Linked DNA regions of Streptomyces sp. SN-593. The protein of the gene in region 2 interacts with the protein of the main gene of each other region in a pairwise test. Links are inferred from orthologs where the notes say so. Each region holds a gene or a part of one and is shown on either strand. Other genes may lie near its edges. The genes, in order: RVR_RS07350 and RVR_RS25125.

Evidence for each region.
Region 1: the proteins of RVR_RS25125 (region 2) and RVR_RS07350 interact in binary tests that used the Escherichia coli proteins (3 or more experiments, as listed by UniProt). The link is inferred for Streptomyces sp. SN-593 from one-to-one orthologs.

The regions. Positions count from the first base shown.
Region 1 is NZ_AP018365.1:1,757,783-1,760,872, forward strand. What follows is about bases 186-3,080. They hold RVR_RS07350 (PaaI family thioesterase), read left to right. Parts: upstream 186-1,337; coding sequence 1,338-1,823; downstream 1,824-3,080. Other genes in these bases: RVR_RS07345 (FdhF/YdeP family oxidoreductase), read left to right, coding at 186-1,107; RVR_RS07355 (helix-turn-helix domain-containing protein), read left to right, coding at 1,901-3,080. Outside these bases: more of RVR_RS07345, read left to right, coding at 1-185; more of RVR_RS07355, read left to right, coding at 3,081-3,090. UniProt on the Escherichia coli protein: Required for optimal enterobactin synthesis. Acts as a proofreading enzyme that prevents EntB misacylation by hydrolyzing the thioester bound existing between EntB and wrongly charged molecules.
Region 2 is NZ_AP018365.1:5,880,062-5,883,095, reverse strand. Bases 18-2,856 are described here. They hold RVR_RS25125 (isochorismatase family protein), read right to left. Parts: upstream 1,854-2,856; coding sequence 1,182-1,853; downstream 18-1,181. Other genes in these bases: RVR_RS25115 (amidohydrolase family protein), read right to left, coding at 2,772-2,856; RVR_RS25120 (2,3-dihydro-2,3-dihydroxybenzoate dehydrogenase), read right to left, coding at 1,972-2,754; RVR_RS25130 (anthranilate synthase family protein), read right to left, coding at 18-1,185. In the rest of the region: more of RVR_RS25130, read right to left, coding at 1-17; more of RVR_RS25115, read right to left, coding at 2,857-3,034. UniProt on the Escherichia coli protein: Involved in the biosynthesis of the siderophore enterobactin (enterochelin), which is a macrocyclic trimeric lactone of N-(2,3-dihydroxybenzoyl)-serine.

The DNA.
Region 1 (3,090 bases), 4.1 Mb from region 2 along the record:
GGCCGCCCCGGCGCCGGTGTCTGCCCCGTGCGCGGCCACTCCAACGTCCAGGGCGACCGCACCATGGGCATCTTCGAACGCCCCGCGCCGGCCTTCCTCGACGCCCTCCAGGCGGAGTTCGGCTTCGCACCGCCCCGCGAGCACGGCTACGACGTCGTCCGCGCCATCCGCGCCCTGCGCGACGGCACCGCCAAGGTCTTCCTCGCCATGGGCGGCAACTTCGTCGCCGCCTCACCCGACACCGACGTCACCGAGGCGGCCGTCCGCAAGGCCCGGCTGACCGTCCACGTCTCCACCAAGCTCAACCGCTCGCACACGGTCACCGGCGCCCGCGCCCTGATCCTGCCCACCCTCGGCCGCACCGAGAAGGACCGGCAGGCCGGCGGCGACCAGTTCGTCACCGTCGAGGACTCCATGGGCATGGTGCACGCCTCCCACGGCAACCTCGCCCCCGCCTCGCCCCACCTGCTGTCCGAGCCCGCCATCATCAGCCGGCTCGCCCGCGCCGTGCTCGGCCCCCGCCACGCCATTCCCTGGGCCGACTTCGAAGCCGACTACGACCGGGTCCGCGACCGCATCTCCCGCGTCGTGCCCGGCTTCGACGACTTCAACCGCCGCGTGCGCCGCCCCGGCGGCTTCACCCTGCCGCACGGGCCGCGCGACAGCCGCACCTTCCCCACCGCCACCGGCAAGGCCAACTTCACCGCCGCGCCCCTGGAGTACCCCGAGGTCCCCGCCGGACGGCTGCTGCTCCAGACGCTGCGCTCGCACGACCAGTACAACACCACCATCTACGGCCTCGACGACCGCTACCGCGGCATCAAGAACGGCCGCCGCGTCGTCCTCGTCCACCCCGACGACGCCGCCGCGGCCGGGCTCGCCGACGGCGACTACGCCGACCTCGTCGGCGAGTGGACCGACGGCACCGAGCGCCGCGCCGACGGCTTCCGCGTCGTGCACTACCGCACCCCCCGCGGCTGCGCCGCCGCGTACTACCCCGAGACCAACGTGCTCGTCCCGCTCGACCACACCGCCGACACCAGCAACACCCCCGCGTCGAAGTCCGTGGTCATACGGCTCGAACCGCACGGGCCCGGCCGCCCCTGAACCGCCGGCCGGCCCGGAGCCGCCGTCCGGGCACGGGACACCGTCCGGCCCCGAGCCGCCGACGTGGCGGCCGGGCCGCCTTACGGGCGGCCGTCCTCCACCACCACCCGGCCGGGCACGGGGCCCGACCGGCCGCCGGCACCGGCCGGCCCTTACCCTCGACCTGCGCGACCCGCCGCACCGGCCGGCCGCGTCCCCGGCCGCACCAGCGCAGAACGGAGCCGACCCGCATGGGCGAGCAGACCACCACCCGGTTCTCCCCGGAGACCCTGGAACAGTACGCAGGACTCGGCATCGACCTGCCCTCCTTCTTCTCCGCCGGCCCCCTCGGCGGCCGGATGGGCATCCGGATCGTCGAGGCCGCGCCCGAGAAGGTGGTCGGCACCATGCCCGTCGAGGGCAACACGCAGCCGTACGGGCTGCTGCACGGCGGCGCCTCCGCGGTGCTGGCGGAGACCCTCGGGTCGGTCGGGGCGATGCTGCACGGCGGGCCCAACAAGATCGCGGTCGGCGTCGACCTCAACGCGACGCACCACCGCAGCGTGCGCGGCGGCACCGTGACGGGCACGGCCACCCCCGTGCACCGGGGGCGCTCCTCGGCCAGCTACGAGATCGTCATCACCGACGACGCCACCGGCAAGCGGGTGTGCACCGCCCGCCTCACCTGCATGCTGCGCCCTGCCTCCCCCACCCCGCCGCCTCCGGCCGACGCCTGATCCCGTCCGGTCCGGGCACGCCGGGGGCACAGGAAACTGTCATTGTGGGGCGGGGTCGCGGAACCTAACGTCGAGGCATGGCAGCGACATTCTGGGCGCTTGAGCCGGAACCCGGCGTGCGGACCGACCTGGGAGAGCACATGAAGTCCTCGGCATGGACGATCACGGCACCGAGGCCGCAAAGTCCGCAGGCCCCGCAAGGGACGCCGCACGGCTTCGGGGTCACGCTCAGCACCCTGCGGGAGCTGACGGGGATGACGCAGGAGGAGCTCTCCGAGAACTCCGGGCTGAGCGTGCGGGCGATCAGGAACCTGGAGAACGGCCACACCGAGCGGCCCCGCAAGAAGACCTGCGAGCTGCTCGCCGGCGCCATGGACCTCCGCGAGGGGGAGGCCCGGCGGCTGCTGACCGCGGCCGGCTGGGGGCCGCGCACCCGTCCCGTCCTGCTGAGCGAGGTCGGCCGACCGCGATCCGAACTCCCCCCGGCCGAGCACGGGTTGGTGGGACGCCAGGAGGTGCTGGCCGGCATCCGCGCACACCTGGCGGGCGAGGACGGCGGTCACGGCGGCGGGCGCCTCGCCGTCGTCACCGGGGCGCCCGGAGCGGGCAAGACCGCGGTGGTCGCGCACGCCGCCCAGTCGCTGCGCGCGGACTTCCCCGACGGCCAGATCTTCATCGACCTCGACGACTCCGGGCACGAGCCGCTGACCCCGGCGGCCGTCACGCTGCGGATGCTGCGCTCGCTGCGCGGCGGCGAGCCCGGCGCGGCCGGCGAGGAGGGCGCGGCCGCGTTACGGGCCCTGCTCACCGAGCGGCGGGTGCTGACGGTGGTCGACAACGCGGACAGCGAGGCGCAGATCCGCCCGCTGCTCACCGGCTCGCCCGGCAGCGCGGTGCTGGTCGCCGCCCGCCGCCAACTGTGGGCGCTGCCGCAGGCGTACACCGCGCAACTCGACCCGCTCGCCCCGCAGGACGCCGTGCTGGCCCTGGAGAACCTGCTCGGGCGGGACCGCACCGGCAGCGAGCCGTCCGCCATGGGCAGCATCGCCGCCTCCTGCGGGTACCTGCCGCTGGCCCTGCACATCGCCGGACTGTGGATCGCCGCGCGGCCGCACCGGCGGCTGCGGGACATCGCCGACCGGCTGGTGGACGAGAAGGACCGGCTGGACTGCCTGCGGATCGGCGACCTGTCGGTGCGCGCGAGCGTCGCCGCCTACGTGCGCCGGCTCTTCCCCGCCGAGCAGGAGGCCCTGCGCCGGCTGGCGGC
Region 2 (3,034 bases):
GCGGACCAGCGTGGCGCCGACGCTCATCCGCAGCCGGCCCTGCGTGTCGATGTCCGCGGTGCGGATGAGGATGGCCGAGTCCATCTCCCTGCGGCCCGTGGCGTCCCTGCCGATCAGGGCGGCCACGCCCGCGTAGTAGCCGCGGCCCTCGGGCTCGTACCGGGCGATGGCGCGGCAGGCGCTCTCCAGCGGGCTGCCGGTGACGGTGGGCGCGAGCAGCGTCTCGCGCAGGATGTCCCGCACGTCGTGGGAGGTGCGGCCCTCGATGAAGTACTCGGTGTGGGCGAGGTGGGTCATCTCGCGCAGCCGCGGGCCGAGTACCTGGCCGCCCTGCTCGCAGACCCGGCTCATCATCTTCAGTTCCTCGTCGAGCACCATGTACAGCTCGTTGGTCTCCTTGCGGTCGGCGAGGAAGTCCAGCACCCCGGCGGCCGTGGGGCCGCCCGGCGGGTAGCGGTAGGTGCCGCTGATCGGGTTCATCACCGCGGTGCCGCGGCGCAGCGTGATGTGCCGCTCCGGGCTGGCGCCGACCAGGGTGCGCTCGCCGGTGTGCACCAGGAACGTCCAGTACTGGCCGCTGGTGCGCCGCAGCAGCCGGCCGTAGTAGGCGAGCGCGGCCGGCACCGACCAGCCGTCGATCCGGCTGAGGTAGGTGCGCTTGAGCACGAAGTTCGCGCCGGCGCCGGTGCCGATCTCCTCGGTGACGATCCGGCGCGCGGTCTCGGCGTACGCCTCGTCGTCCAGGTCGAAGCGGGCGTCGCGGACCTGGATCGGGTGCGCCTGGCTGCTGGGGAGCGCGGCGAGCAGGTCGTCCAGCGGGAGCGAGGACTGCTGCTCGATCCGGATCGCCTGCATCGGGGTGCCGTCGTCCACGTGCGCGAAGCCGCGCTCGGCGATCTGCCGGAAGGGCATCAGCACCAGTAACTCGTGGCGGCCCGGGGCGGTGTGCGCGTTCAGCGGCAGGTCGGCCAGTTCGGCGTGGCTGCCGATCGGGCCGGTCAGCAGGTCCACCAGGGGGCCGGCGCCGGGACGGCCGGACTCGGGGCGGTGCAGCAGCGCGAAGGGCTCGCCGTCGTTGCCGGCCGTGATCCGGGCGAGCATGGCGCGCGGGTCGGCGGCCGGGGCGGCCGGCCGGGTGGCGGCGGCCGGGTCGCTCGGGGCGGCCTGGGGGGTCGGGGCGGTCATGCCGGGTCGCCTTCCAGCGAGCGGGCGGGCAGGGCGGACAGCAGCGCCGAGGTCGGCAGCACCATCGCGCAGCGCGTCGCGGCGTACTCCAGGCTCATCCGGTGGTGGGCCGCGGAGAAGTCGGCGACCGCGTCGCCGGCCAGGAAGGTGCGGATGCCGTGCGCGCAGCCCTCCGCGGCCGTCTGGAGGATGCCGACGTGGGCGTAGACCCCGCACACCACGAGCTGGTCGCGGCCGGAGGCGCGCAGCGACTCCAGCAGCGGGGTGCGGAAGTAGGCGCTCGGCCGCCACTTGACGAGCACCGTGTCGTCCGGGCGGGGCTCCAACTCGTCGATGATGGCGCGGTGTTCGGGGTTGGCGTCCATGCCCGGACCCCAGAAGTCCATCAGCAGCCCACGGTCCTCGGGCGTCATCCCGCCGGGCTGGGCGGTGTAGTGGACGGGCACGCCCGCCGCCGCGGCGGCCTCGCGCAGCGCCACGCAGTTGCGCACCAGGTCGGCGCGCAGCGAGCGGCCCTCGGGGATCGGGCGCAGGAAGTACCGCTGCATGTCGTGCACGAGCAGCACCGCGCGGTCCGGGTCGAGCGTCCAGGACGCGGTGTTCTCCGGCAGCGCCGCCGGGGACGGCATGGGGTACGGGGTGATCTCGGGGATGACGGGTCTCGCCATGGGTGGCCCTTCCTGGGCGGGGTCGGCGATACGGGTGGGGGCCGCGGCCGCCGTGCGCGGAGGCGGAACGGCGGCCGCGGCCGGGGGCCCGGCGCGGCGGGTCCGGTGGCGCGGGGGTTCAGACGCCGAGCGTGGCGCCGCCGTCGACCGTGAGGTCCTGGAGGGTGATGTGGGCGGCGCGGTCCGACAGCAGGAAGAGCACCGCCTCGGCCACGTCGCGGGGAAGCGCCAGCCGGCCGGTCGGGATGCCGACGCGGAAGGAGTCGAGCACGCCGTCGATGGAGGGCCGCTCGGCGCCCTCGCCGGACCACAGCGAGGTGAGCATCGGGGTGTCGGTGGAGCCGGGGGCGACCACGTTGCACCGGATGCCGTGCCGGGCCAGCTCCAGCCCGAGGCACTTGGTGAACGCCTGCGCGGCGGCCTTGGACGCGGCGTAGGCGGCCATGTCGGTCCGCGCGGTGCGGGCCGCGTTGGACGCGATGGTGACGATCGCGCCGCCGCCGCGCGGCACCATCCGGGCCGAGACCGCGCGGCACAGCAGGAAGACGCCGGTGGCGTTGACCGCGAACGTGTCGTGCCAGTCCTCCTCGGTGAGCTTGCCGACCGGGCCGGGCCGCAGCACGCCGGCGGCGTTCACCAGGTGGTCGATCGGGCCGAGTTCGGCCTCGGCGAGGTCCACCAGCGCGGTGACCTGGGCCGGGTCGGAGACGTCCGCGGGCAGCGCCAGCAGCCGGCCGCCGCCCGGGACGCCGGACTCCTCGATGTCGGCGACCAGTTCGTCCAGGGCGCCCGGGGCGCGGTCGACCAGGCCGACCGTGGCGCCCTGCGCGTGCAGCGCCCGGACGATCTCCGAGCCGATCCCGCCGGCGGCACCCGTCACCAGGGCCACCTTGCCGTTCATGCCGTTGATGTCGTTCGTCACCGTGCACCCGCCTCGCTTGTCGGGGTCCCGTCGCCACCGCGGCGCCGGGCCGAACGTGCGTACAGAGCGTCGATCCGGTCCGGGTCGACCTTCAGGCACCGGATCGAGAAGGAGCGCACCGCCTCCTCGTACCCGGCGAGCAGTTCCGCCTCGTCGGCCGCCACACCGCGGCCGCCCTCGATCAGCACCCGGCCGCCGACCACCACGGTGTCCACGTCGCCGGAGCCGCCGAGCGCGAGGAACGCCTCCAGCGGACGGG